Regions from separate parts of the Photobacterium kagoshimensis genome, predicted to be linked through region 2. Evidence: predicted binding sites of a transcription regulator. Region 2 holds the regulator's gene; each other region holds the start of a gene.
The links. The regulator PurR, encoded in region 2, represses purine synthesis genes. The targets are predictions, from matches to a motif close to TNANGNAAACGTTTNCNTNA.
Positions count from the first base shown of each region.

Region 1: a site for PurR is predicted at 9,344-9,363, ahead of pyrD (quinone-dependent dihydroorotate dehydrogenase). Genes of this name have one in related genera too.
Region 3: a site for PurR is predicted at 9,042-9,061, ahead of L4C35_RS02025 (inosine/guanosine kinase). Genes of this name have one in related genera too.

Region 1 covers NZ_JAKJSO010000008.1:169,639-180,098, forward strand. The annotation lists gene L4C35_RS01305 (DUF3466 family protein) at 1-1,767, opposite strand, end outside; gene L4C35_RS01310 (ABC transporter ATP-binding protein) at 1,767-3,695, opposite strand; gene L4C35_RS01315 (glutaredoxin family protein) at 3,682-3,969, opposite strand; gene rlmKL (bifunctional 23S rRNA (guanine(2069)-N(7))-methyltransferase RlmK/23S rRNA (guanine(2445)-N(2))-methyltransferase RlmL) at 3,970-6,108, opposite strand; gene L4C35_RS01325 (cell division protein ZapC) at 7,437-7,976, opposite strand; gene pyrD (quinone-dependent dihydroorotate dehydrogenase) at 8,166-9,176, opposite strand; gene L4C35_RS01335 (GGDEF domain-containing protein) at 9,599-10,460, shown strand, end outside.
Region 2 covers NZ_JAKJSO010000018.1:44,062-54,521, reverse strand. The annotation lists gene L4C35_RS17095 (ABC transporter permease) at 1-982, opposite strand, end outside; gene L4C35_RS17090 (ABC transporter substrate-binding protein) at 1,085-2,302, opposite strand; gene lpdA (dihydrolipoyl dehydrogenase) at 2,302-4,527, opposite strand; gene L4C35_RS17080 (carboxymuconolactone decarboxylase family protein) at 4,538-5,164, opposite strand; gene L4C35_RS17075 (hypothetical protein) at 5,307-5,699, opposite strand; gene L4C35_RS17070 (TfoX/Sxy family DNA transformation protein) at 6,022-6,612, opposite strand; cyclic di-GMP riboswitch class I at 6,738-6,842, opposite strand; gene purR (HTH-type transcriptional repressor PurR) at 7,121-8,125, opposite strand; gene L4C35_RS17060 (heme ABC transporter ATP-binding protein) at 8,452-9,255, opposite strand; gene L4C35_RS17055 (FecCD family ABC transporter permease) at 9,255-10,292, opposite strand; gene L4C35_RS17050 (heme/hemin ABC transporter substrate-binding protein) at 10,320-10,460, opposite strand, start outside.
Region 3 covers NZ_JAKJSO010000008.1:312,482-322,941, forward strand. The annotation lists gene L4C35_RS01980 (pirin family protein) at 1-391, shown strand, start outside; gene L4C35_RS01985 (porin) at 544-1,662, opposite strand; gene L4C35_RS01990 (hypothetical protein) at 2,032-2,448, opposite strand; gene L4C35_RS01995 (XRE family transcriptional regulator) at 2,968-3,333, opposite strand; gene L4C35_RS02000 (chitinase) at 3,674-5,383, opposite strand; gene L4C35_RS02005 (hypothetical protein) at 5,804-6,160, shown strand; gene L4C35_RS02010 (DUF411 domain-containing protein) at 6,365-6,808, shown strand; gene L4C35_RS02015 (hypothetical protein) at 6,919-7,893, opposite strand; gene L4C35_RS02020 (DUF2786 domain-containing protein) at 8,072-8,767, shown strand; gene L4C35_RS02025 (inosine/guanosine kinase) at 9,120-10,424, shown strand.

The sequences.
Region 1 (10,460 bases), on a different contig from region 2:
CGCTACTTTACTACCAGATGTCACACCATCATTGGTTAGATCATCAAGGAACCAAGCGCCACCAGCTTTTAACGGCGATCCTGCGATATCGCTACCCGCATTATACAAGAAACCACGTTGACGGCGTTGACGGCCATCTACCTGATTCGCATTCTCTGAATCGAGCTTACCGACAACCACATTATTATTATTGATTGCAGCAGCATAACCATTAGAGCCATCAAAGAAGATTGGGTTAACCCCTGCATCTAAGAATTTATACGACCCTTTGGTGTTATCGTAAATAAACATACGCTCTGTATAAGTACGAGACTCTGAACGATACAATTTAGCAACACCCGTTACTTGATCTTTAGTATTGATATCTGTCGCGACACTGTAAGCGTACTGACGCTTATCACCATCTTTGAACTCAGGACCGATCAGTTTTTTATCCCATTGATCCGCTTTAATATCATTAAGATCTAGTGTTGACTTAGGGGTATACACAGCAGCACGTTGAACATAGTAATCGTTAGATACACGCTCAGTGCTTGTTCCAACAATCATTAGCTTGTTATTAACGTTTTCAATTGCATGCGCAGATGCCTGATAAGAGCGACGCTTTTCATCTGGGTCTCGGGCATTTAAAGAACGAGCTGTAATACGAATAGGTGTCGCACTGCCATCTGCAGGGTTCACATTCCACAAATAAGCATCATTGGCAAAAACAGTAAACTGGCACTCCCACGTGCTAAACAAACCATTAAAGTTGCCTGCGTTAGCTTGTGATGAACAATTATTTAAGCTGCTCGTACTCAAGCTTTGCTTAACATCATTGATCCGTAAGTCACTCGATGACGGTAGCTTCTTACTGTCATCAAGGTAACTTTCAGTAAACGATGCACTACCTACAACAAGCAAATTGGTATTATTAGGGTTCTTAATTGCGCCCCACGCGGTTGTTGTACCCATAGCTTGAGCAAGCTTCGTTGCATCGGTCGCAGGGTTTAGGGCAACTTTAAAGCTAGCGTCATCTTGAATGAAACCGCGCTTAGCAAACGGTCGAGCGTTACCTGAACCATTTTTAAAATATGCACCGCTTGTGACACCGTAAACATAATCTGTTCCAGCACCATCAACGCCATTGTTCACAATACCATTAGGTACTGAGTTCATAGAGTTAGCTTGAATATCCCCTAACGAGCCGATGAGGGATGGATCGTATTTCGATCTCTCTTCAGCAAACGTTGGTGTCGGTTGACCATTCACTAATAAAAATGAATTACGGGTATAACCAAGCTTAAATGCTTGCTGTTCACGAAGTAACCCAGCATAACCACTACCGTCATGGTTATCTTCTGTATTGTAACCTGTACCAAAATAGCGACTTTCAGCCCAAGAATCACAGGTATTAAAGCCGAGGTTATTTTTACAGTAAGACTCTAACGTGCTTACATCATTTATTTCCTGCAGGTTATCAAAGATAAAAGCAACTTCATCTCGATATTCTAAGCCGGCGTTACCAAAGCGGCTTTCCCCTACGGTTTTGTAATCTGTGGCACAACTACCAGCAAAACAATCTTCGCCATCTTTAGATTGCTGAATAGCTTGTGCATATGTTTCTGTGCGACCTGATGTGTTTTTTCCGTAATAATCAATGGAATCAATGGCAGCAATACCACTACCATCATCAACTTCAACTATCTTATAAACAGCGGCATTAGCGTTAGTGACACCAGCGATAAGAATCGCCAGCGTAGACAGCTTTAACATATTTTGTCGCATTAGGATTCCTTCTGCATTGCTTCTAATTCTTCCCAACGTTCAAATGCACTTTCAAGTTCTTGTTCAGCATCGGCTAAGCGCGCTAGCGTTGCTTCAGTGTCATTTTTTACGTCTTGGAAGAATGCAGGATCATTAACTTGTTCCTGAATAGCAGCAATTTCATTTTCCAATTCTTCTAGTTTCTGCGGCAGGTTGTTTAATTCATTTTGAAGCTTAAACGACAGTTTCTTTGCAGATCGTTTAGGCTCTTCCTGACGCGGCTTATTATTTTCTTGTTTCTTCTTCGCCTGCTCATATTCAGCAGCCTGCGCTTTTGCAATATTCGTTAGCGAGTTAGCACGTTGCTCCTGAGCGTCATGATAACCACCTACGTACTCATCGATAACCCCATTACCTTCAAAAATCCAGCTTGTAGTCACAGTATTATCAACAAATTGACGGTCGTGGCTCACCAATAATAAAGTACCCTGATAATTGGCAAGTATTTCTTCTAAAAGTTCCAATGTTTCGATATCTAGATCGTTCGTTGGTTCATCGAGAATTAATAAATTATTAGGTTTAAGGAACAATTTCGCCAATAACAGACGGTTTTTCTCACCACCAGAGAGTGCTTTAACCGGTGTACGCGCACGACGAGGATGGAAAAGGAAGTCTTGTAGGTAGCCTAATGCATGACGTGTTACACCATTAACGGTAACTTCTTGCTTACCATCAGCCAGGTTGTCCATAACAGTCTTTTCTGGGTCTAGCACTTCGCGGTATTGGTCAAAGTATGCCGCATCAATCTTGGTACCACAGTGGAACTTACCTGATGTTGGCGTGAGTTGCTCTAACATCACTTTTAGCAAGGTACTCTTACCACAGCCGTTTGGGCCAATCAGAGCGATACGGTCGCCACGCATAACGGTAAAACTGAAATCTTTGATGATCTGCGCGTCAGCATAGCTGTAACAGATATTCTCGGCTTCAAATACGATCTTACCAGAGCGTTTCGCCTCTTGAAGTTTCATGTCGGCTTTACCAACCACTTCACGACGTTCGCTACGTTCAGCACGCAATGCTTTCAATGCACGAACACGGCCTTCATTACGTGTACGTCGCGCTTTAACGCCCTGACGAATCCATACCTCTTCTTGAGCTAACTTTTTATCAAATTCTGCATTTTGCTCCGCCTCTACACGTAGCATCTCTTCTTTACTTTCTAGGTAAAGCTCGTAATCACCAGGGAAAGAAGCAAGTTTGCCGCGGTCTAGATCTAGAATACGAGTCGCCATTGAACGAATAAATGCACGGTCATGCGAAATGAAGATGATTGAGCCACGGAAGCTCTTTAAGAAACCTTCAAGCCACTCGATAGTTGCCACGTCCAAGTGGTTGGTTGGCTCATCAAGTAACAAAATATCAGGGTTACATACCAATGCACGAGCAAGTGCGGCTTTACGCTGCCAACCACCAGAAAGGTCTGAAAGCATAGTATGTGGGTCTAAGTGTAAGCTTTCTAATACCGCTGCAATTTGGGTGTCAAACTGCCAAGCATTAGCATGATCAATTTTCTCTTGCGCACGAGTCAATTTATTTAAGTTTGACTCACTTGGATCCACCGAAATTAAATCCAATAAGTGGTGGTATTCTTTCAGTACCTTACCCACTTCTGCTAAGCCTTCAGCAACATAATCAAATACATTGCCTTCTGCATTACGCGGTGGATCTTGCTCTAAACGCGAGATTTTAAGTTCAGTCTGACGCTGGATGCTACCGTCATCAAGCAGTACATCGCCGGTTACTACTTTCATAAAGGTCGATTTACCGGCGCCATTTCGGCCCACTAAACACACACGCTCATTTGGCTGAAGAACAAACTCCGCCTTATCCAATAACGCGTGATCACCATACGCCAGTTGCGCATTACTAATATTAATTAAAGCCATTATTTTTTAACCATACTGCAAGGTCGGCACGATCAAACGGCCAGCCAAGTTCAGAAATTGAAAGTGTAGAATCATCAGATGCCTCTGCCATCGCAGTGGATGCATCTGATGAGATTGATACAACAGGTATCGTGACGCCGTAACGTAAAAAGAGCACGTCATCAAAGGCAATATCAACTACCTTAACGTGCTCTTCTACTCCGGCCTCTACGAGCAAGCAATAAGCCTGCTCGCAAAGGTGGCATCCTTCCGTGCTATAAAGCGTGATTAGCACTTACGCTTCCTTGTGTTTAATAACCCAACAGTTGTGGATCTGTTTATTACGTGCGAAATCCATTGGCAACGTTTTATCCGAAATATTACTTGCTTCAAGGCCTAGTTTATCTAGGGCTTCGAAGTCCATCTTGAAGTGACGTTTGTTGTTAGAGAAAACAATCTGACCTTCAGGACGTAGCATACGCTTCAAGTTTTCAAGCAACATCATATGGTCGCGCTGAACATCAAAGCTCTGCTTCATACGCTTAGAGTTTGAGAACGTTGGCGGATCGATAAAGATCAGGTCAAACGTATCATCAACTTCTTGTAGCCACTGCAAACAATCCGCTTGAATAAACTCATGTTGTTCACCAACTTGGTTATTCAGCTCCATGTTTTCTTGTGCCCACGTTAGGTAAGTGTTCGACATATCAACCGTAGTTGTTGATTTCGCGCCACCTACAGCCGCATGGACACTTGCAGAACCGGTATAAGCAAATAAGTTAAGGAAATCTTTCCCTGCCGCCATTTCGCCTAACTTGCGACGAGTAATACGGTGATCCAGGAACAAGCCCGTATCAAGGTAATCGTAAAGGTTCACTTTAAGCTGAACACCATACTCAGAAACATTCATGTGACGCTCTGCACTTGATAGCTTCTGGTATTGGCTCTTACCTTTTTGGCGCTCACGCACTTTCAAGATAACTTTGCTGTTATCAACGCCTGTTACTTGAATCGTTGCACGCAAGATATCCATGATACGACGACGTGCAGTCTCTTCAGGTACCGTTTTAGGTGCTGCGTATTCTTGAATGATCAAGTAATCTTGATAGCGGTCAATCGCTGCGTTGTAGTTAGGCAAGTCAGCATCATAAATGCGGTAGCACTCAATGCCTTCTTTTTTCGCCCATTTACCGAGTTTTGCAATGTTCTTTTTAAGACGGTTCGCAAAATCTGGTGCAACATCTTTTTGTTCGATGTGTCCTTCTGCTTCCCCTTCTTCTTTTTTAACACCACCAGCCGTAATCAAATAAGTTTTAAGCACACAATCAAGTGCACCGTTCGCTAGTTTGAATTGCTTGTCAGCACGCATGCGAATACAGCTAAGTAGTTCATTAGAACCCGAGTAAAGTGCCGCCGTTGAGCCAGCAAAAGCTAACTTAAGACGATTACCTAACTCTGTATATAGGCTGATTAGCTCTGGCGTTGTACCTAGACGTTCACCGTATGGTGGGTTACAAATAACCGTACCCGCTTCAAACCCTTCAGGGGCTTTTAGCTCTGTTGCATCGCCCTGTTGGAAATTGATTAACGATTTAACACCAGCACGGCCCGCATTATCACGAGCAATCGCTAATACGCGATGTTCAAGTTCAAAACCAAAGAACTTAGTCTCAACTTTTGCTACACCGCGACGTGCTTTAACCGTCGCTTCTGCATGAATCTCAAGCCAAGCTTCTTTATCGAAATCTTTAATTGACTCAAAGCCCCAGCGTTTACGTTTAAGGCCAGGTGCTATGTCTGCCGCCATCATTGCAGCTTCAATTAGCAAAGTACCTGAACCACACATAGGATCGAGTAATGGTTGTTCTGGTGTCCAGCCACTCTTAATCACAAGCGCAGCAGCGTGCGTTTCACGTAATGGAGCACGACCAGCTTCGGTACGGTAACCACGCTGGTGAAGGCCGCTACCTGCCATATCAAGGCCTAACACGCCTTTCTCACCAGATAAACGCATGTGAATACGTAGGTCTGGCTGATCACGGTCGATATTTGGACGACGTAAGTCTGCTTTGGTGAAGCTATCTACGATGGCATCTTTAACTTTCATCGCACCGTATTGGCTATTACGGATTTCACGGTTAGTACCGTTAAAGTCAACAACAATACGTGTTGAGTTACTGAAATAATTTGTCCAATTGATCGCCGCAGCGCCAAGGTACAAGTCCATATCGTCGCGAACATTAAATTCGCTCAATACTTGGATGATACGCGATGAAATACGCGTCCATAGACAACAACGGTAAGCTGTTTCTTGATTTGCTTTAAAGCGTACGCCCGCATGGACGACTTGAACGCTTTGTGCGCCGAGTTCATTAAGTTCTTCGGCTAGGAGGTTCTCAAGACCTCGAGACGTGATTGCTAGATATTGATTCATGGAGTTCTTTTCGCACTTTAGTTGCTCGGAATTATAACCGAAAACCCCGAAAATACCTCGCGAATCAACGAATGCTTTTGATATTTACTTAAAAAATATCCAGTTAATGTGCAGATAGAACAAAACCATCATGAAAAATCGGTCAACTAGGTTACTTACCGTAGCAATCCCCTTAATTGCATTATCGCAATTAAGGGATTACGAAAGGCAAATGCGCGCAAAGCAGTTACACCGTAACCAGCGGTGTAAAACAAGTATCTGACCAGAAGAAAAACATCACCTTTCCTGCTGCCTTCAAGTAAAGCACCGCAACGACTCATAGACCTTTCCAACACCGCTTCCTATGACAACAGTTAACTAAACCCGCCTAATGCCTACCAACACACTGTTCACACCTGAAGACAATCATGCTTAATTCAAGTTCTTTCAGGTACAGTAAGCACTTACAACACCAACGCAGCCATTGTTCACCCTAAGAAACATCAACTACAAGTCATTGATTCACAAGTTACTTATCCTGCCGCCCACTTTAAGGTAACAAGAAGAAAGTTCATTCATTGGTGCAAGCACTTACTCTAGCGCTCTCTCTTTCCCAATCAGACACAGTCAACACTTTCCCACTGGGAATTAATTGAAATTGCGCATGTAGCTTACTTTCATAAAGAAGGAAAAAGAGGAACTTTACACTTCTGTGCACAGTCAACACATGATTATGAATGGTATTTTTTTGCGTTTAAATCACAAAAAGAGGCACAAAAAAATTATAATTAATCGTAATTTTTCTGCGTTATATCACTAATGACGAGCAATAGTTGACCACCCCGCCGATTAAAAAACACACTAGTAAGGTGTTCATTTACTGGTTTATGAGAGAAAACTGCTACTTATTAATGACGACCTCAATGAGCCTTACGACTTATTTAGTTAATAATGCGATTTTCATCAGAAGGGATGATTAGGTGGAAAATGCTGCTTTCGACTGAGCAACGTATATGTTGTACAAACGCATATAGAGAATTAGACAAACAAGAGGAACAAGCTAGACGCGTTTTTGCACCAACAAGCTTTTAAGGTGCAGTGGGTTATTGTTTATTGCCATGAACTGACATGAGGTAAGCGTATATGGCCTGTTGGCGAGAATGTAGTAAGACTAGAGCCCCTATCCTAGCTTTAGCTCCACAGTAAGCGCTTAAAAGCACAGATCAGATTTGATAAGACGGGCTAATTTTAAGCGGAGCGCTGAAATAGTTATAAATATTGGGATCTATAGCTAACCCATTAGTAGATAATGAATTACGCAACGATGTTGAGCAGTCATTGACTCAAGGTTAACCTACCAATGCAAGCCCCTGGTGCAACTCTTCGACAAACGGTGGGATACGGTCGTTCATTACTTTAATAGTGTCGCAGTAATGCATGTTCTTGGTACTAGTTAGCGCCAATGAATCTTGCTCTGCCATCATGCACAGGCTCGCACTACCACTGTTTTCTATGACGATGAACTTACTCTGCCCTGTTTCTGTCGCTAACGTGACAATTTCACCAAGCTCAGGTTCATAACCATGAGACTGCGTTTGGAAAAACCAGCTCTTAGGCATCATAGGTTTGTGAAAACGGCCAGCAGCAACGGCATTTAGTGCAAGTTCCGCTTTACGTGGCTTAGGAAGGTCCAGATGCTCGATACTACTTTTAAACGTTTCAAAAGCAGTCGCATCCTCAACGGTGAAGGTGTTTTCTTGCATAGCACAAGTGATTAAGAATTTAGCTGGAATTGCCGTACGAAAAACCATGTCCTTTCCCAAACTTAGCATTAGGGAATTATGTTGTTGGTCAAAATACCACTTCCATGAGTTATTTGGCTTTAGCACGTGAACACTCCAGTTTTAGTTCTTTATACTGTTTATCCAACGACTTACAGAAAACTTTAGAATAATTTTACTTTCATAAAGACAAAAAAAAAGGGGAAATAAATCCCCTTTTCATTGTTCGTCAGTATGTAATTTTGACAATCACAGCGCTAAATTCACTTCTAATCAAGCTATTTAGCTAGCGAATCGTTAAATGTTGGTCGCAATATCTTTGACTAACTTTGGACCGTGGTAAATGAAACCAGAATAGATTTGAACAAGCTGAGCGCCCGCTTCCATCTTCTCTCGTGCAGAAATTGCAGAATCAATACCACCCACACCAATGATAGGTAATTTGCCATCTAGCTCTTCAGCTAAACGACGAATTACTTCTGTGCTTTTGTTTTGTAGTGGACGACCACTCAAACCACCCATTTCATCGCAATGCGGTAAGTCTTTTACCAAAGTACGATCAAGTGTGGTGTTAGTACCAATAACGCCATCGATTTCATTTTTGATCAACGACGCGGCAATTTGTACAATTTCATGATCTTCAAGATCTGGCGCGATCTTTAATGCAAGCGGTACATACTTACCGTGTTTCTCCGCTAGTTCTTTCTGCTTCTCTTTTAATTGAGAAAGTAGATCGTCTAGCGCTTCACCGTACTGAAGGCTACGAAGCCCCGGCGTGTTAGGTGAAGAAATATTAACAGCAATGTATCCCGCGTACTGATATACCTTTTCCATACAGATAAGGTAATCTTCAGCACCCTTTTCTACTGGTGTATCTTTGTTCTTACCAATGTTGATACCAATAACGCCGTCATAAGTTGATTTTTTTACATTCTCAACTAGGTTATCAACACCCAAGTTATTAAAACCAAAACGGTTAATAATACCTTCAGCAGGGATAACGCGGAACAAACGAGGCTTATCATTACCTGACTGTGGTCGTGGTGTTACTGTACCCACTTCAACAAAGCCAAAACCCATTGCGCCAAATGCATCAATACATTCGCCGTTTTTGTCTAGGCCAGCCGCAAGACCAACAGGATTTTTAAAGGTAATTCCCATTACTTCAACAGGACGATCAGGAACGCGTTGACGATAGAATAGATCTAGAGGAGTGCCGGTGAAGCGAGAGAAGTTCTGAATAGCAAGATCATGTGCTTTTTCAGCGTCTAGCTTGAAAATAACAGATCGTGCGAGGCGGTATAACATAGTACCTCCGAATAAAAGCCCCGTATAAACGGGATGACATTATTCACACATTCTTCGCTAACATCAATCAGAATTTTAAGAAAATCATACCTAAAACAGTTAGTTATAATTAACCTTATTATTTACAATGAGTTAGTTAACATTGAAAAACACCTTTATTTTTCTTTATAAGCAATCGTTTACGTGCTTAGGCTATTTTTGTGTCTTTTTAGGCAAATAAAAACCGATAACAACAGCAATCTATCCCTCTCCTTTATTAAACAATTAACACTGTCTATCACTCAAACCATTCAAATAACGAATAAATGGATGAGTAGCTCTTTTAAAACATATGTTTTAAAGGTAAGTTAAACTATCAAAAAGTAAAACTATGCTTCATTAGAAGCTGGTTTGGCCAATCAATCATTTCAATAAGGCCGCTTATGACATTAAATAAACTCCGTTTTGAACATGGTGATGATGAGCTCTTGGATTTTTATCGTCGCCAACACATCCTCAAATTTGTTACTGCGGTAACCCTCTTCACTTTTATACCACTTGGTATTAAAAATTTACTGATTGGTGAAACCTTATTAGGTCTTTCTCTTCTTGCTTTCGAGATCAGCTTCGCCATTGAAATGTTTGGTCTACTCTATGCTGAGCGCAAAATTATAGGCAATGGTATCCCACTTTCTTTACTGGTCATTTCTATTACGCTAAGCCTTTACAAACTCGGAATGGTCGCTAGCTACTGGGTATATCCTATTGTTGTTACACTTGTTTTTATCATTCCTCGTCGTCAGGCACTCATCACAAATTCATGCCTAGTTGCAGGATGCGGCATCGTGTCTTTTCACCTAGTCGACTGGCAGCTTGCCGTAAGATTCATTTCTTCTCTGATTGCCTGTGCCAGCATTGCCCATGTGGCCGTTGAAGCCATCCATCGGCTCCAAATTGAATTACGATATTTATCAACCCGCGATGCTTTAACGGGGGCACTGAATCGTCATCAACTTGATGCCTTTTTAAATCGTTCCATTTCACAGAAAAAGCGAGGGTTCTCAGCCAGTGTTGCCTTAATCGACATCGATCATTTTAAGCAAGTGAATGATCTTTATGGCCATGATGTAGGTGATATTGTCATCAAAAAAATAGTCGAAGTCATCAATGAACATACGCGTGATTTAGATATTTTATTTCGACTTGGCGGCGATGAATTCTTACTCTTATTGGATAATACCAATATAAGCGAAGCGTATAAGCTGCTTGATAAGCTCTGTAAGCAGATTCGAACACAACACTATC
Region 2 (10,460 bases):
GCCAACGCTGTGCAAAAGACCAAATGATAAGAATCGGAATAATGCAAAGTGGCAGAATCCCTAACGGAACATAACTTGTTGCGCCCCATAGTTGGCGTGGTTTTGCGCCTTGGGTTTGCCAATTACGCCAGTAGCTGAGTATCAGCCATTCGAATAGTCGTGCTGTTGCTAAGGCCATAAAGGCAATCAATAATAGACACAATGTGCCTGCGGCTGCTCGTGGTAATAAGCTGATATCGGGTTCGTTAAACCATTGCCACACTAATACTGAGAACGTTGGTGGGCGTGTTGGTCCGATAATCAGTGCTACATCTACGACAGATAACCCAAACGCTAATACCGCATAAAAGGGCAGGCGCATTTTAGGTAGCCACTGCGGCAGAATGACTTTTAACCATACATCAGCACGGTTATAACCCAGTCCCGAAGCGGAAGCATAAAGGCGATCCACATGCAGCTGTTTTAAGATAGAAACACTCATTAATACCAAAAATGGCGTTTCTTTGATGGTAAGTGCAGTAATAAGACCAAAACCGTAGGGATCTTGAATCAAAGAGGGCGCATCGTGGCTGGAAAAGCCCAAGCTTTCGATAGCACGATAGATCCAACCCGTCGGTGAAAATAGGAAAGCAAAGCCAATTGCAAAAGCAACGTGCGGCATAGCTAGCATAGGTGACAGCATACGTTCGATTTTTTGCCAGCGAGGTTTATGCCAATTAGCTTGAAGAATCAAGAAAGTCAGTGTTAATGCGATAATACTGCTGGTGACTCCTGTAAAAAGAGATAGCAGTATAGATTGTGAAACGCCAGGCCATAAAAGAGCTTGATGGAAACCATCGAGGTTAACTGTGCTTAACCTTGGTATTTGCTGGGTTGCAACGGATGGAAGCCAAGAGAAGGCGGGGAGTAAAATACCTGCCATACCTGGGATCAGGGGTAAAATGCACAGTAGAATGGCACTTAAAAACAATATGTGGATCAACATCTAGTCTAACTGCCCATTTCTTGTGGTGCTGCGCTTATGGAAAAAGGCCTTAACCATAAGCGCGGTAGTGTGTTGAGTATAAGGAACCGTCGAAAAAGCCTAATGGCCGTAACGTTTTTGCCACTCGTGCTCTAATGCGATTTGCCAACTTGGGTGTGGCTCTGAAATTGGCTGAAATAGCGCGAAACCACGTTCCCCCGTAGGTAAAGCTTCTTCTTTTAGCACCGATGGATCGCCCCAAATACGAGTATCTGCTTTGCGCATTTGTGCTTCAGGGCTGAGTAAGAAGTTAATCGCCACTTTTGCACCTGCTTTCGCCGATGCATTCCATGGAATGGCCAAGAAATGGATATTAGAGAGTGCCCCTTGATCGAATGAGTAAGCCTGCGCAGTGTCAGGAAGTTTACCGTTTTCTATAGCGGCATTAGCGGCATTTGGGTTAAAGGTTATCGCCATCAATAATTGACGATCATCTAACAGCTGAATAGTCTGCGGGCTACCTGATGGGAACTGCTTACCTTGTTTCCAAGCGACAGGGTGAAGCTGATCTAAATATGCCCATAAAGGTGCTGTTGTGTTTTGGAATCGATCCACTTGTTTAACCGCATCTATCGGTGCAGATAAGCGCTCAGGTTGGTCGGTTAACGCAATCAATGCGGCTTTGAGAAAGCTAGAACCATGGAATTCTGGCGGTTGAGGGTAACTAATTTGACCCGGATACGCTTTTGCTAAGCTCAATAACTCAGAAAAATTCTTAGGTGGGTTATTGAGCTGTTTTGTGTCATGAATAAACACGAGCTGTCCAACCCCCCATGGCGCTTCAAGCCCTTCAGTTGGCTCGGTGAAATCTACATCAACAGGCAGACGTTTATCGACGTATTCCCAACTAGGCAGTGAAGAAACAAAAGGGCCATATAGCAGTTCACTCTGTTTCATTGAACGGAAGTTTTCACCATTGATCCACACTAGATCAACGCTACCATTTTGATTTTTGTCAGCTGTTTTTTCTGCCAGTAAACGCTGTGTCGTTTCTGCTATGTCGGCTACCTTTACATGCTTTAGGGTGACGTTGTAACGAGACTGCAATTCACGAGAAGCCCAGCGTAGGTATTGATTGATTTCTTGGCTACCACCCCAGGCATTAAAGTAGACTGTTTCGCCTTTAGCTTGCTCAAGCACTTGTTGCCAATCTTGATTGCTTGAAATTGAATTTGTCTCGGCGTAAGCCGCATTTGCTCCCACCGCCATGGTTAGCGCTGCAAGTAGTGTAGTCGCGCCTGAATACAGGCGCTTGAAAGTAGATGGTGAGCGGTGCATTACATATCCTTATTTTCTTTTAGCGGCTCGGCTGCTTGGTTTACAGCTGCCTGCTCTGCGACAGGTTGCTTTTTACCTTGGCGCATCCATGCATGGTATTTTTCAACCCATGTTAACAGCATTTTAGGGGCATTCGCCTGCTTCCATTGGCCAGCTGCGTATTTTGTGGCTTCGCTCATGGTTGGGTAGGGGTGAACTGTGCCTAAGATCTTGTTTAACCCTAAGTTATGACGCATTGCCAAGGTGAATTCGGCTAACATTTCACCAGCATTACTTCCAACGATAGTTGCCCCTAAGATGGTGTCTTTGCCTTTAGGGGTAATGACTTTGACAAAGCCGTAATCTTCCCCATCGGTAATTGCTCTGTCTAAATCATCAATACCGTAAGTGATGACTTGGTATTGAATACCTTGTGCTTTGGCTTCTTTTTCATTGATGCCAACCCGAGCGACTTCGGGTGAGGTATAGGTTGCTGCGGGAAGCACGGAGTAATCCGCTCTGAATTTTTTGAATTGACCAAATAAACCATTAACGGCGGCATACCACGCCTGATGTGCGGCTGCGTGTGTAAGCTGAAACGGGCCCGCAACATCACCAACGGCAAAAATATTGCGGTATTTGGTTTGCAGGTAGTCGTTTACTTCGACTGTACCGCGTTCACTCGTTGTGATGCCGAGTTCTTCTAAGCCAAAACCTTGCACGTTAGCTACTCGCCCTAGCGCAAGCATGACATAGTCAAAGTCTGTAGTAACAGTTTGTCCTTGATACTCAAGATAAGCACGTTGGATGCGAGAGCCGTCATCTTGCTCAATAGATTCAAAGCGTAAGGCTTTGTGGTTAAGTTTAATGTTTACACCATCACTTTGCAGTTTACTGTGCACTAATGCTGCGGCATCGGCGTCTTCACGGATCAGAAGTTGGTCTACCATTTCCACTAAGGTAACCTGACTGCCTAGGCGTTGGAAGCTCTGAGCAAGTTCACAGCCAATCGGGCCGCCACCGAGCACAAGGAGTTTCTTGGGCTGTTGTTTTAGCTGCCAAATAGTGTCTGAGGTCAGATAGTTCACATCTTGCAAACCTGGAATATTGGGGACAAGCGGACGAGCACCTGTGGCAATCACGATATTACGGGTGGTAATACGTTCGCCATTTACTTCAACTTCCCACGGCGACAAAATACGTGCTTCACCCGATATACAGTTCACACCTAACGACGAATAACGTTCAACTGAATCATGTGGCTCAATTTTGTCAATAACGGTATGTACTCGCGACATGACTTGCTCAAAATCGACGCTTACATCGCCAGTGCTAATACCAAACTCTTTTGCCCGAGTAATTTCAGACATGGCGTGTGCCGAACGGATAACGGCCTTAGAGGGGACACAGCCTGTATTTAAGCAATCCCCCCCCATCTTATGGCGTTCGATTAATGTCACTTTCGCTTTTACTGCAGCTGCAATATAGGCACTGACTAAGCCACCGGCGCCCGCACCAATGACGACCATGTTTTGGTCAAATTTTTCAGGTGGTGTCCAGTCAGCATACACGCGGCGCTGCTCGATAATACCCATAACAAATTTCGCGACCAGAGGGAAAATCCCCAATAGCGCGAGAGAAACAAGTACAGGGGCTGAGATGATGCCGCTGAGTGATTCTATTTCACCAAGTTGCGTACCTGCATTGATATAGACGGCAGTACCTGCCAGCATTCCCACTTGGCTTACCAAGTAAAATAGCTTGGTTGATAGCGGCGTTAAGCCCATTAATAGGTTCACCAAAAAGAAGGGGAACACAGGGATTAATCGCAGTGTGAATAAGTAAAAAGGACCATCTTTTTTGATGCCTGCGTTTATCGGTGCAAGGCGGTGACCAAATTTAGTTTGTACCCAGTCGCGAAGAATATAACGGCTGAATAAAAAGGCGAGTGTCGCGCCAATAGTACTGGCGAATGACACTAAAAGTAGACTCCACCAGAAACCAAATAATGCCGCGCCAAGTAAAGTCATAATTGCCGCGCCAGGTAAAGAAAGCGCCGTTACAACTATATAAATAGCAAAGTACACTACACTCGCAAAGAAGGGGCGTGCAGCTATCGTATCTTGCAGTGCTATTTGTTGTGCTTTAGCTTGATCCAATGTGAAGTACTGTCCTAAATCGAACAGGAACCAACTTCCAATAAGCGCGACAATGACGGCAATGAGCAGTAGTTTCTTTCTATCCATGAGACAACTCCTACGATTTACTCTGTGGTGACTCTTGCTGCTGGCTGGATGAAGCACCTTGTTCATCGACAGTAGCGCTATTGTTAAGCGCGGATGCGGTCGGCACAGAGCAAAAGCCTTGTGCTGGTACATCAAGCGCGGTATTAAATTTGGCTGATAGGTTTTGAAATGCGATCAGGGCGGTAAGCTCGACGAGGGCATCTTCGTCAAACCACTGCTGCAGTTCAGATAGCATGGTCTCAGTTACTTTCTGCCCTGTGATAGTCATGGCTTCAACATAATGCAGCACGGCAATTTCTTCTTTAGTAAATAAAGTGCTGTTTTGTTGCCATTGCGAAAGCGCTTTGATCTTTTCAACAGAATCGCAACGCTCTGCTAGGCGCATTCCATTGGCATCGACGCAAAATTCACAATCATTAAGTTGTGAAACGCGAACACAAATAAGAGAGCGAGTAACAGGTGATAGTGGTGAATGGCGACGGTCAAGGTAGCCAAAAAAAACAGCAACTAACCAGAAGAGTGGAGGTCTGCGTCCCCAGAGTAAAGAAGGGTTGAGTTCTGCGCCAAAATTACGCTTTTGTAGCCAAAGTAATGGGCGAACAAAGATTGAGTATTTATTTTTTTTTGCCAGGCGCACAGCGTCGTTTCCTTATGAACACATGATATAGCACCAATGCTATACCAAGGTAATAAAGGAGACCCAACGAAGGGCGCAAATATTTCAATTAATTAAAGAAAAATTGAAAACAACGCTCGGTTGCTTGTAATTTAAACAGTTTTTAATTTATGGCAACTTCGACAGCGCGACTGCGTTCTTGCTGTACAACGCGGTTGTCGGGTATTTCTGAAAACGCAATATAAGCAGATGCCAGAATAGGTAAACTGGCGAGTAGCAGCGTCTTGCCTATATGGTAATTGCGGTACCAATATTTACGCGCTCGAATTTTAAGTAATACTCCCCAGATGATCAGGATGATATTAAAGCCACCAACCAGAGTAAATATGTCGATGAGCGCATTAAAAGGAGCCAGTTGCTGTGAGACTAGTAGCATTGCGAAAGCGGGAGGGAGTAGGCTGATAATAACAAGGGCACGGAGTAGTGTAGGCCATTTGTTAAATTTATCTTTGAATATGTGGTCTGTTTGCCCAGGAAAAGGCTTTGAACAGAGCATACGAGCCTCTCTTTTTAGCAATCATTAAGACTGCGTATCGTTATGGTATAGGTGAACTGGTGACATATTATTGGCGTCACACTAAGTGCGATAGTGACCATAAGTAGTTAAAAACAAAAAAATGGCGGTGGAAAGCCCACTGACAGTGGTTATTTTACTTATTTAAGGCGGGATTAAAAGTTAACTGATGCTTTTGTGAACAGTATTTGTGAGAAGAGTCAATCTTTGACGTAATCCTGACATTCGGTAGGCTAGGGCTACAAAAAACGAGGCCTGAGCCTCGTTCTTATTGTGGTGACTGTGTTGTGTTTGCCCCGACTCCCTAAGGTAGCAAGCCTAGCAGTTCACCACGTCTCGTTTCACTGATCACAGACCAGTGTGTGCCACTGATTGCGCCTTCTAAAGCCCAAAGCAACTCGATGTTGAGATTATTATCATGTGTATCGAGCAATGCTTTATAAGCATCAATAGCGCCGACTTCAATCAGTTTATCGACAGTATCAATACCCACTTTTTTCAGCATACGTTCATTAGCGAGTCTTAAGTTTGGCAAATCTTTAATGCGAGATGGCCCAACTTTACTTTTTGTTTCTTTGTCGTTCTTCGCACCTTCTAGTGAGCCTTGTGCGTACTCGATAATCATCTCTGGGGTATCCCACCAGAGGTCAGGAATAGCAAAATGTTTAGTCACTACGGGAAATCCGCGTTTCTCATAAACATAAGGTGATAGATTAGCTTCTTTAAACACTTCAATGTTTTTTGCATTCGCGCGAAGGTGTAATTTATTTTTTACTACCAGTGCAAACATTGTTTCGCCTGCGAAAATGCCAAAACCGCCAAACATTGAGCGGGATTTAACACTGCCAAAACTATCGAATAATTTTAGAGTGTCTTTAAGTATTGGTTTATCCATGCGACTTCTCGGTGAAATAAATCTTGGGAGTCACCTAACATATAAGCGAGGAGTTTAGGTTAGCAAAGCACACTTAATGTATGTCAAAAGCATGTCAAACCCTAAAGCAGGTTTGCAGTAAATCCATCGGTAACCCCGCTACCTTGAATGTGTTAATTTTTATTAAATAACACTTTGTTAGGCCGGAAGCTTTGCGTCCTACTTTTTCAAGTAGTTTGCCCTGTTCGTGACGTAATAAGCATATCGTAAATAGCAGAAAAGCGTTTACTCTATGCTGGGGAAAATGTGATGTTGCTTCAATTATTACTGCTTTATGAAGAGAGAATATTCAGGGATTAAATAAATCATTGGGTAAATGAAGCAAACTTATTTCAAATCTAAAAGTAATTTTATTGTTACATATTAAATATTTATGTAAAAAAGGAGGGTTTAGCGTGGCGGGAATGAATAAAAAAAGCCGACGATATGGGGTCGTCGGCTATTCAATGTTTATGCGTAAAGCGAATAGTTAGTTAAGCTTATGAACCGATTTACGTACAACTAATTCAGGTGACATTTCAAAAACACGGTTTTCGTGCTTTTTATCTTTCACGCGTTCCATCAAGATTTCAATCGCTGTTTTACCTAAACGGCGTTTAGGCTGGTGGATTGTCGTTAACGGTGGCGAGAAGAAAGGTGCTAGCTCGATGTTATCGTAACCAATGATAGATATATCTTCAGGAACACGAACGCCATTCTGAACGAAAGTACTGATCATCGCCATGGCCATAATGTCGTTAAAACAGAAAATAGCCGTTGGACGTTCTTTCATCGCAATGAATTGCTCAGCGGCTTTCACGGCCGTTTCACACTCGAAGTCACCTTCGATAATCCAATCTTCATTAACGGTTAGGTTTGCTTCGTCCATCGCTTTTTGGAAGCCTTTTAAGCGCTCACGACAGGTTGATTTTTCATTGTGACCTGATAAACAGCCAATTTTAGTGTGGCCGTTTTCAATAAAGTGCTTGATTGCGATATAGCCACCAATGGCTGCGTTGTCTTGAATTTTATCCGTGTGTGGACTTTCAGGACCCCAATCCATCACAACCATAGGTAGGTCATTTTGACGTTCTAATAGGTCTAATAGACGTTGATCAAGGTCCGAACACATCACCATTAGGCCATCAACGCGTTTTTCGGCGAGCATGCGCAGGTAATCGCGTTGCTTAGATAGGTTACCTTCAGTGTTACACAGGATAAGTGTGTAGCCTTCTTTGTAGCAGTATTCTTCTACGCCATGTACAACCTCAGCAAAAAAGGGGTTGGTTGACTTGGTGACCAACATACCAATTGTGCGGGTAGTGTTACATTTTAGGCTGCGAGCAACAGCGCTTGGTGCATAGTTAAGTTCATCAACGGCTGCTAACACTTTTTTTTGTGTTGCTTCTGCTACGAAGCGTGTTTTATTAATCACGTGCGAGACTGTTGTTGTTGAAACTCCAGCCATACGTGCAACATCTTTAATCGTTGCCATAGTTATTCTTCTAATAATTGCAATAAAGAGGATCTTTTTAAGCTATACATAGCGCCAACTCTTTCATTTCGAGTGCTGTATGTCGCTAGAGACCTTGTATAAACGTTAAAAGCCGCTTCTCAGATGAGCGGCTTTTATGGATTTGGTAGCGTTACATTGTTAATCGCTTGCGTTCACATTTTACTGAGTGTAGCGCACAGTGCAACGTTTCTGTCTATCAAGATGGCAATACTTGATAAACATCAACAATAATAATGTAAATTGCGTAAAATTTGATGCATCAGTATGCATTTATTTGTGCATTGTAAGGATTACATAACGAGCGACTATAGAATAACTGGGTGTTGAAGTGTAGGGTGCTTGGTCATCGTGACAGGCCAGCCATAGATTCGCTCAATATTCTGAGAATCTAATGCATGCCAAGCATCGCCATCAGCCTGTATCTTTCCATTTTTTACAATAACTAAGCGGTCTGCATATTGTGCAGCAAGGTTTAGATCATGCAATACGACGATAACAGCTGCTCCTGCTTTAGCCATATGTTGTGCGAGTTGTAATGTTTTATGTTGATGCGCTAAATCAAGTGCTGATGTTGGTTCATCGAGCATCAAAATAGCATTTTCTTTCGCTTCGCTAAGCTGAGTAAGCACGCGGGCAAAATGAACCCGTTGTTTTTCGCCACCAGACAAAGAAGGGTACAGCCGATTTGAAAGGGCTGTCACTTCGGTTTTTTGCATCATAGTAGCAGCTGTTTTAGTCGCATCAGCACGCGTTAGATCAAGTGGTAATGCACCAAGCTCCGCAACTTCTTGAGCAGTAAACGCAAAGCTTAAACTACTATGCTGGGGCAAAACGGCTAAATACTTGGCAAGATCTTTTGCTGACCATTGATGGTGGGTTTTGCCATGAATCAGAATCTCACCGCCTGCCTCTAACTCGCCGCACAGCACTTTAAGTAGGGTACTTTTCCCTGCACCATTAGGACCAAGTAGTGCAGTGACTTCGCCATGTCGAATTTCTATATCGAACTCATCAAGCAAGATTTTACCGCCTAGCTCTAAATTTAATCCTTTCGCTGTGATTGCGATTTTATCTTGAGATTGAAATTTAGAACATGAAAAGCCTGCCATCATGATAGGCGTCCTTTTTGTTTAATCAGTAATATTATGAAGAAGGGCGCACCCAATAGAGCGGTAATAATTCCCACGGGTAGTTCTGCGGGAGCTGCAATAACACGTGCGATCATGTCGGCGACCAGTAAAATTAAAGCTCCCAATAGTGCTGAAAGTGGCAGCAGTGTTTTATGGTTAGGGCCTGCAAGCATACGGCCTAAGTGTGGAATGATTAGGCCGACAAATCCAATAACACCAGTGAGGGATACGCAGACACCAACGCCAGCCGCGCACAGTAAAATTAAGCTACGTTTGAGGGCTTGTACATTTACACCCATGTGTTTGGCTTCAGCTTCACCCAGCAAAAAAGCATTAAGTGCATTTGCTTGACGGTCAAAGATCCACATTAGAATGCCTAAGGTCGTAAATGCCAACGTAATCCCTGGCCATGTTGCACCCGCTAATGATCCCATGGTCCATAATGATAAGTCACGCAAGGCCTGATCATCGGCAAAATAGTTCATTAGACCTAAAGCCGCGCCTGATAAGGCTCCGATAGCTACACCGGCTAGCAGCATGATGGTCACGGATGTGCCATTTTTGTCTGTGCCAAGTGTATAAACCAGCCAAGTACTTACTGCGCCCCCAAGAAATGCCATGATAGGCACAGTGCCTAATGTTAATAGGATCGGGAAAGATGATGCTAAAGAGCCAAAAAGAACAATAGCCAGTGCAGCACCTAAACTTGCCCCACCTGATACGCCAATAATGCCAGGATCAGCCAGTGGATTTCGAAACAGCCCCTGCATAACGGCGCCACATAAAGCGAGAATGGCACCAATCGCAATACATAATAAGGTACGTGGCAGCCTTATTTGTTGGATCACAATCTGGATATGTGCGGGCAATTCACTTTGCCAAGGCGTAAAGGCTTTTAAGCTTTGACTGAGAGTTATAGCCATAGGGCCAACAATCACGGATGTTGCCACCGCAAGGAAGAGCAAGCTCAACCCAATAGGGAAAACAACTTTTAATGGAAGTCTTTGGATTTGCATAACGGACACGTAACGAATACTCGACGATTAAGGGTAGAAAACACGGTTTAAGCGTTCAGCTTCGCTCAGGCTTTTAAGCCCTAAGCCACCAATTAAAGCGGTGCCATCAATGACAACGACGGCTTTATTGATGCCTGCGGGGGTTGCTGTAAGCAGTGGTAGCTCCTC
Region 3 (10,460 bases), on a different contig from region 2:
GATTCGTGTCATTGCCGGTGATCTCACTATTGGGGGGGATACGCTCACAGGGCCATTACAGCAAACAGGTGTGCCTCTCACCGTTGCAGACTGGCAAGCTGGCCATAATGCGCAATTGCAAGCATGTTTAAATCCTGATTTTCAAGCCATGTTGTATGTGTATCAAGGAGAAATCCGTATTGATGATGTTTCCATAGCACAAGGGCAATTAGCCTTGCTATCAACAGGCGAAAGTTTAGCAATAACAGCCAATGAACAAAGTGGTGTTTTAATACTGGCAGGCACCATAATCGATGAACCTGTCGTACATTATGGTCCCTTTGTAATGAACAGCATGGACGAGATTAACCAAGCTGTTGAAGATTATCAAAATGGTGCTTTCATTAAGTAGAAATACCGAATCATCAGCACTCGCGCTCTATTTCACCATCATAAAAAGCCCTCACGTTACTTCATTCAACATGAGGGCTTAGTAATACCAATCTCACTAACTAAGCGTTCTTTCTGGGTAAAGTCACTTCAAGAGAGAAAAGTTAGCAAAAATTAGAACGAGTAGGCGAAATTAAAACCGCCGCCATTGTCTGTTTTTCTAGAGTCGGCATTGAACTCATTCAATTTATTTTGCTTCGCTTCGAACGTTAGGATCGTTTCTGGCGTAAACGAGTAAGCTAAACCTAATGCATACACTTGGCGCTCACCATTAATACCGCGAGCATCTTCTGTGAAGTTTACATTAGATGCATAAGCAAATGGTCGAAAGCCCGATTCAAACACGTAATGTGCATACACATCAGACGCATCAGCATCTGCCCACTCAGCATCACGACCTGAACTAGACCCTAGTAGACCCGCTTTATGAATTTTTTCACCCTTGGTATAAGCTGTCGCCACCTTCAAGCCACCACGCACATATTGGCCGCCAAAAGTTGTCGCGGTTTGCTTATCGCCCGTTTCAAGACCGTTCACAGCGCCACTCTCGACACTGACTTTGTTTTCTAGGTAAGCAACACCTAAGCTCAATCCGAAGTCAAAATCATAACTGCTTGATACCGCCATGTTATGATCTCGCTTAACCTGCTGAGATTTAGGCTCGTTCTGAGCATCTTTATAATCACCAGTCTCACCTGTGCTAGTAAAGCCGTAGTGTGCAGAAACATTCAGGCCATCTTTGCTATAGCGGTATGCCGCTAAGTTATCACCACGACCTGTCGCCGCAAATCCACCATCTGTACCTTCAGAATAAATCGGTGTCGCATCCGGGTCGATGATGACCATATTATCCATGTAACGGGCAACGTCGTGGTACGCCGACCATTGTTTACCAAAGCGTAAGCTACCAAGCGCATCATTTTTGACTGTCACATAACCTAAGCGATTTCGGAAGTTTGAATTTCCTGATGTTGGCGAGTTAAGAAACTGATCCCACTCAAGCTTTGCATCAATGCTAGTGGTCGTGGTTAACTGACGTTCAAAACCAAAATTTAAGATACTACGGGCTGCTGAAAAAATTTCGTCATCCCCCCACTTTGGTTGAAAGGCATCTAAAACAAATACGCCACCAACATCGAATGTCGTCTGATCGTCTTCATAAACGGTGAAAGCAGATGCTTGGCCTGCTAATAAAACGGTTGGAATCAATACTGCTGATAGTTTTAATTTCATTCTATTACAACTTCTTCTGAATGATGGTTCTAATTAAGTTCAAGTAACTTTCTGCTAATTGCATTTATTCGCTAACTGCAACCCGTAACCTAGAAGTAATTAATTGCGACAACTAATTTGGTTATGAACAATATAAGCCACTTAAATAAATAGCTTTAATCTCTAAGGAGAAAACAAGTTAACAGATCTAAATACAGAATGTAATAGCAAACTAGTACAAAATTACCATTCTTCTACAAAACCATAAAAAGAAAAATAAAATCAGAACCTTAAAGCCACCAACTCTTATCCTCTATACATGATAGTGAGTATCTATAAAGCGGTGTGAAATATGACAAATCACATCAAGGGAAGTTAATACGTTCGTAATTATTTATTACGCTCTAATCTCAAATCGATAGAAAAACCGGCATAAGCACATAACAAACGCCAAGCAGCATATGGGATTGTGCTCTTTTCGGAACCTGAATTAATCCAACGATTGAGCGTTGTATTGCCTTTAGGGCTAACACCTAGTACACGTGCGATCTCAGCCTTAGACATACTTAAACTATCGACTACCTTTTTAACGTCACTCCCGGTTGGTGATTCGCGTTCCGGATCTAAAATAGACTTATATATTGGGTTTTGGTTACGGTCATAAATAAAACACATAATCCCAACATGTTTTTCAACCTTAGGCTTAAGATCTAAAAAGCGTTTTTCTGCTTTATTTATACTTTCAGCAGCTTTCTCTAAATCACCTACCGGTTCAACACCAAGAATTTTACTAACATCATAAATCATATATACACAGGGCTGTTACCCATCCTTCGTTAAAATTTATTTGCAAACATCTTAAACATCATCACAAATAATAAATTAAAGTTATTTAACCCTACAATCAACATAGCCATTTCACGTGGTAATAAATCAAGACCTAATTATTATTTCGATATTTATAGTACGACACAGATAGTAATTATTTTTTTAATTATACCCAAACAAACTTTCAAATTAATAGTTAATTTAACATAAAACCTAAGCATTTTGTTTAACCATAACGCAAAACAGCTCAATTAATGCACAATTTCACCATTCCAGATTTTTTGCTTTATGATTAACAAAAGTAGAAAGCGTCACATATCGACACTTGAGAGCGTTGAAAACTACTGGAGCAGTGGTTTTAACCCGTAGACTGATCAGATGCTTATTTCGGTTGGTATCTTTGGTATTTTGCGTTAAAAACAAAAAAACGCCCGATAATAGTTACCAAGCGCCTTATAGTAATAAAAATGTCCCTATAATAGGGTTGATGATAGTTTTTTAACAAGCTGTCGTTTCTGTTGCACCGTGCTCGTATTCAACAATCAATTGATTACCACTGTAACGTACATTGCGTATTTCACCATCTAAAATAAAGCGATTAGTAAGCAATACACTGCTATTGTTAGTGCTTCCGATGTTTTTACGCAACGAAGGAAGTGTTAATAAAGGGTCAACGCCAATAAAATCACAAAATTGATTCACGAACTTATGCTCTAAAGGCAGCTTTCCTCGTAAGATATCGGAAAAAACCAACTGACTCATACCGAGTTTTTTTGCCATTTCAATCTGCGTCACACGCATTTTTGCTTTATAGCTCATCCATGTGTCATGTAATATTTGTTGATCTTCTTCTGTGTATTGCATCCCAAATTCCTGCCGCGCTTAAGCCATTGGCTTCATCTATAGTGACTAATTATTATTAACTCTGTACTTAGTTCATCTTGAACAAATACCGCTGTGTCGGTTAACGCACTTAGGTATTAAAACCGATAGATCACCCGCGAATGTCAGCGTAACGTGAGGCTTGAGGGCTCCTTGCTATTTAACGTGAAATAAATCATGACAAAATGTATCAATGATTACTTTGCAACTCTCCTGCCTCATTTTCGACCAGAAAAACCAATAAGAAAGCAGCTTTAAACTCAGTTTAAAGCTGCTTTGTTTTTCTACTCAATCCTGTGGAAATTATCAGACCGGGTAAGCCTTATTTGCACCCTTCTTCAAGCCAAAACCAATTCGAAGCTGTTGGGGTTTCCCAAACGCCAGGATTGTTTTTAGCAATGAAACATTTACCAGCATTTGCGACTTTTTCGCCATTGGCTACCTGAGTAACGCCAGCTTGCCACTGTACGTACTTGCCCGGTGTGGGATCGGGCGTTGGTTCAGGTTTAGGGTCTGGTGTCGGTTCAGGCTTTGGGTCTGGTGTAGGCTCAGGCGTCGAACCACATGGAATGCTATCCCAGAACCAATTTGGCTGTGTTGGTGTATCCCAAACACCAGGGTTGTTTTTGGCGACAAAACACTTATTTTGATAAATGACTTGATCGCCATTACTCACCTTGGTTGCACCTGGTACCCATGGTGTAAACTCTCCAGGAGTTGGATCTGGACCTGGTTTAGGCGGCTGAGGGTCTAGCTTATCGACAACTCGTACTTCAGGCCAACTTGCATGTGATTCATATAAGTTAGTTACACACTTCTCGTAATCACCTGCGACTAACGCAGAATATGCCGTTTGGAAGCCCACTAATGAACACTCAAACGAGAACCCTTCAGGACGATCCGCATAGTATTTCCAGTTACCGTCCCAGTTGGTGTATAGCACATCTGTTGCACCATTAAGGTTTAAGCTACCATAAGGTGTTTGCTGCCAGCACGTATTAGCTTCATCTGCTTCAATCGGAATTTGGTAATACGACGATAAACCTTCCCAGTAACGAATACGATTAACAGGCTGACCTTTATCTTTGTTTTGTGCACCACATTCGATACCACCATTAATGACATTAATTGTGGTACCAAAACCGTAACCTATACCCGCATCAATTTCACGTTGTGAAGGTGTCCAAGTACGGTCAATGACATGCAACATGGCGGGTTTAGGCGCTTGAGGTGTTAAAAAGAACCAAATGGCTGATGCTAAGTTCAACCAAGAGTCAGCGACTAGTCCAGGATTGTTCAATAGTACACTTGCGTCACCATCGTACATGACTTCAGAAAATGCACCGTAGTTAAAATGATAAGAGAGCTGTTTAGCACCGCGTCCAAAATAACCTTGCCCCGCGGCACATGGCCATTTCTTATTTTGCCAATCATTCTGACCACAGCCCGTGGTATAACCCACTTGACCTTCTGACCACCCCATCTCACGCACGTGTACTAGGGCTTGCTGCCACTCTTCCAGCCCCAATGGGTTATCCCAATGGTTATCTTTCGCTATGTGCCCACCTGTTTCTTGAGCAAAGTGCGCGAAGGCCGTTACGATAGACTTCTTACAAATAGCATCTGCGTTTCGACCATCAGTATAATCACCACAAAATGCGGGAAATTTACCGATTGCTCGTAAGAAACGAGTATAGGTATATTCAGGGGCTGCCATCTTAGTTAGGAAATCCCACTCCGCGTAAGGGAAAACACGTTCTGCGCGCTTCACATTCACAGGGTTGGTTGCTAAGCCAGGCTCAATCGCTTCAACTTGAACATTGGGTAAGGTACGTAATGCTTGTGCCCATACCCCATACATAGGGTTAGACGTTTTTGTCTTTTCGACCGCTTCAACATCGGCGCGCGAAATAATATAGCCAGTTGGGTTAAGGGGATCGGGTTGGATATTCATTGCATGAGCACTTGCGATAAAGCTACTTGCAACGAGGCTACAACCCACTAACAGGGTAAGGTGTTTCAGTTTAGTCATTAGAGTAAATCCTTTTTATATAGACGCTGTATTTAAGTGATACTTAGAATCTATGTCGTTTCTTGCTAAAAAAACAAAGATGTATTGCTAGCTAAGCAGCTATATAAACACTTATATTTTTCTAACATTCACTAAGGATAAATCGCTAACTCGCCACTTGATTATAAACACGAAAAAAGAAATTCATTCTGAGAACGATATCTGATCAATTCGGTCATTGTCTTGCACGTTACAGCAGAGAATGGAAGCTCGGTCTGAGTTAGTCATCGTATCATTTCACTAAAACAGACGAGTAAACTAACGAATAGATAAACTCAATAGTTTTGGCAATTATCAATTCTCATCATAATTACCTTTCTAAACACAAAAACACACGTATAATTCACTGTATCCAATCACCATAACTAACAGGAGCGAAATATGAAACAATTCAACCGTTTCATATCTCAGTGGGTTATCGCAGCCCTGCTGATGACCTTCTTGCCACTATCGGCAAGCGCTTCTGTCATCGTCAATAACACAGCTCAAGTGCATACAATCGATAATTGTTGTAGCGCAGAAATGATGCAGCAATCGCACTGTATGTCGATGAACAGTGATGGTGATTCAAAAACAACTTGCCAAAACAGTGATTGTCATTCGACAACAGCTTCTGCCATTTTGTTCGCACACCAATTAACGGTGTCGACAATGACAGATAGCCACAACTATGGCGATCCTGTCAGTCAACTGTTCAATTATTCAGAGCGTATTTTACGGCCTCCCGTTCTCGTATAAATCAATCTATACCAATACTACTGTGTACTTTTTCCACAATAGACTTTCGCAGCATGCGTAAAACCAGCTGCACTATTACTGATTTATATACCTTCTATTTCACGAAAACGAATAGAAAAATTGAACAATACCAATTCCATTATTTCGCTAAATTAGCATTGTGCAGAAAAAGCAAAGATGGGATCGGGACGATTAGGAGTTACCATGAAATTATCACGTTTAGTTGCCCTATCACTGCTGACTTTCAGCTCTTTCTCTATGGCTAAAGCTATCCAAGGCACGAACTATCAGTCTCCGTACTGTGGTTGTTGTGGCGCATGGGTTGAACACATGGAAGAAAATGGCTTTGACTTAGATGTAGTGAAAACAGCAGAAATGACACCCATTAAAATTAAACTGGGCTTACAGCCTGAACTTGCGTCATGTCATACAGCCCAAATCGACGGTTATACCTTTGAAGGTCATGTCCCAGCTGAAGACATTAAGCGATTTTTAGCAGAAAAACCGCAGCGCATGATTGGTCTAACTGTACCAGGCATGCCAATTGGCTCACCAGGTATGGAGCAAGGCGATACCAAACAAGCATTTGAAGTTTTAGCTTTCGATAAGAATGGTAAAACCATGGTTTGGGCTCGCCACAACCAATAAATAATACACGCAGACCATAAGTAACACTGCGCACAGACAAAAACTAAGACGACAACGCCCAGCAATGCTGGGCGTTTTACTATTCTTCGACTATCCATTAAAACGACATGCTACAAACGCGCAAATAGCTCACGATTTGGATCTTCCTGCTCCGCCCATAACGGATCAGTTTCCCGCTTTTCTAAGTAGATCTGTAAACCATTAAAATACGTGAAAGCGACCATTTCTGAGTCTTTTGCAAAGTGTTCGAAGAATGCATCTTCTTGAATGGCAAGTTTGTGCAAGGTGTCAATCCCTCGCTCCAGTGCCCATTGAATCGCATAAGCTGAAATTTGTGTCCGATACAAAATCAAATCATGAATTTCACTTATCGAAAATTCGCGTGATCGCGTCGGCGCAACAGCAGGCTTATCCACCATTGACTCATTAACGGCTTCTTCTGCTAAAAGCGCTTTTAAGCTATCTAAACTGGCTGCAATTTGTGCATCAGAATACCCATAAGAGGTTTTACAAAATCGCAAGGCATACGCCATTTTACTGCGGCCAACCAGCTCAACAACTTTTTCTAAATAAGGTTGCGGAATGCCATGTTTCAATGCCAACTGCTGCACAGCATGGTTTAGCCCTGTGTAACAAATGCCGTCAAATTCAAACTGAAAAACATTGGTCATGCCTGCAACCGGAATACCATCTATGCTCACAGGCCAACCTTGATAATTAACGCGCTCTTTAGCGATCTCAAACATCGACCACGCACTTTCACGAAAACCTTCTAACGCTTTGCCTTCAAATTCGCAATCTTCGAGTTCTTCTTTTGTCCAATTCACACCGATTTGTAAGTGTTTGGCATAGCGCTTATGAAGCTGCTCTTTCACTTTATCGCGGAATAAATCTAAGCTACTGACCTTGATTGATTTACAACTAGTAAAACACTCCTGACAACATGGCAACATCAGCGGGTGTTCTTGGTGCTCATAGTTAGGCGATGGCATAAACCCAAACGATTCAAAATAAGGTTCACCGCAAAACCAGCAGGTATGGCGATAATTGAAAGGTACATCGATTGACTGATAATGGTCTGTCATAAAAATATCTGCACTTGCGCCATTGGTTATATCTAACGTTATAGACGCATTATGCTCAGCCTTCACGGTTTCCTCAAGCCAATGAACATCACACCTTCCTATTTGACGAAAATTTTCTCTGAAATTTCACGCAAAAACAGTTAAAATACGTCCCCCGTTTTATAGTGAGTGTGATTGAATGTCTGAAAATAAGCGAAAAGCACTGAAAAAAATTGCTAAATGCTTAGAGCTTGGTAACTCTGCCAACGTCAACGAGGCCGCACAGGCCATTCGCATGGCTCACCGCCTGATGTTGAAGTACGGCTTAGACAAAGACGATGTTGAATTCATCAAAATGGGTAAAACCAAAAGTAAAACCCTATTACCTAGTGATGTTAGCCCACAGATTCTTAAAATCATCCGTGGTATTAACCGCCGTTTCGGCGTGGAATGTGTGTTAACAAACTACAAAGGGCTCAAAGAAGCTGAATTTATCGGTGTGGCTGAGCGTGCTATTTTTGCTGCGTTCGCCTTTGATATTGTTTACCGTGAAATGAACCAACAAACGGGGCAATTCCGTAATAGTTTTGCAGGTACTGGCGCAAGTTCGAGTGAAGTCACACGCCGCGTGTCATCTTTCCTTGCAGGTTGGCTAGAGGGGGCATTAGAGAAGCTGCCTGTTTTAAGCTCTAATGATGATCATGAACAACGCCTTACCAACTATATTGATAAAGAATTTGAAAATATCGACCGCGAAACTTTCAAACAGCAGCTTCAAGAAGCGATGAAAGGAATCACGGACGATTACGAAAAAGGCATGAAGAAAGGCCGTAGCATCTCAGTTAACCGTCCTGTCGATGGTAGCCGCCCAACAGAGAAGCTGTTACTCGACTAATCTAACTTCGATAATCACCTGAACTCACTATTTTTCAGGTGATTTTCTCTCATTGACTCTCCTTTTCTCTCTTTTTCTGGGCTATTTTCCTATTCTAGAACGGACAAACTACATCCGTTAAGCTCACACTGTTCCACCGATGAGAAAGAACAAAATTCAATATCATCAGCGCAGTTTGCTCACCTTGAAGCACCATCCTTCGTTCACAAGCTCAATAAATGTGACCCATGTCGATTAAAAAAGAGTCGTAAGGCACCTTTTTGTCATTAGTTTGTGATGAAAACGGTTGTTTATTTTATTTCTGTGATAGAATCGAATCAAAATCCCCCAAACAAATAGCCTTTACTACAGCATGAAATTTCCTGGTCAGCGTAAGTCAAAGCATTACTTCCCAGTCAATGCCCGCGATCCATTAATGGCTCAAATTCAACAAGAAAATCCACTTGCTCGCGCACACATTGTAGGCGTTGGTCAAACCATTGTTGATATTGAAGCACGTGTTGATGACGAGTTTCTGGCTCGCCATTCCTTGAGTAAAGGACACTCGCTTGTTCTTGACCAAGATAAAGCTGAATTGCTTTACGAAGAACTGAAAGCGCGTAACCTTATCAGCCACGAGTACCCAGGTGATACCATAGGTAACACCCTACATAACTACTCTGTTTTAGCTGATGATAAATCAATTTTGTTAGGTGTAATGAGCAAAGACCTAAAAATCGGTTCTTATGCTTACCGCTACCTATGTAATACATCTAGCCGTATGGACTTAGATTACTTACAACCTGTTGATGGCCCAATTGGTCGCTGCTACACCCTTATCACTGAAGATGGCGAACGTACGTTTGCAATCAACGAAGGTGATATGAACCAACTTCGTCCAGATAGCATCCCTGAGTGCGCATTTGAAAATGCGGCAGCTTTAGTGCTTTCATCTTACCTTGTGCGCGGTAAACCAACCGACCCAATGAAAGATGCCGCATTACGTGCTATCGAATTTGCTAAAAAACACAACGTGCCTGTTGTTCTAACACTTGGCACGAAATACGTGATCGAAGATAAAAAAGAATGGTGGATTGAGTTCTTAAAAGAGCACGTTACTTGTGTAGCAATGAACGAAGAAGAAGGTGAAGCCCTAACAGGTGAGAAAGATCCACTATTAGCTGCTGACAAAGCACTTGAGTGGGTTGATATGGTGCTATGTACTGCTGGCCCGGTAGGCTTGTACATGGCAGGCTACACGGAAGATGAATTAAAGCGTGAGTCTACTCACCCGCTTCTTCCTGGCCAAATTGCCGAATTCAACAAATACGAATTTAGCCGTCCTATGCGTAAATCAGATTGTGTGAAACCACTGCGTGTTTACTCACACATTGCACCTTACCTAGGTGGCCCTGTTGAAATCAAAAATACCAATGGTGCTGGTGATGCTGCGCTATCTGCATTACTGCACGATATGTCTGCTAATGGCTTCCACAAAGCGAACGTGCCAAATTCATCTAAGCACCAAGCTGAGTTCTTGTCTTACTCATCATTCTCACAAATCTGTCGCTACTCTAACCGTGTAAGCTACGAAGTGCTAACACAGCACGCTCCTCGCCTATCACGTGGTCTACCAGAGCGTGAAGACTGTCTGAAAGAAGATTACTGGGAACGTTAATTCCCACTTCTTAGCAAGATCATCAATAGACTTAAA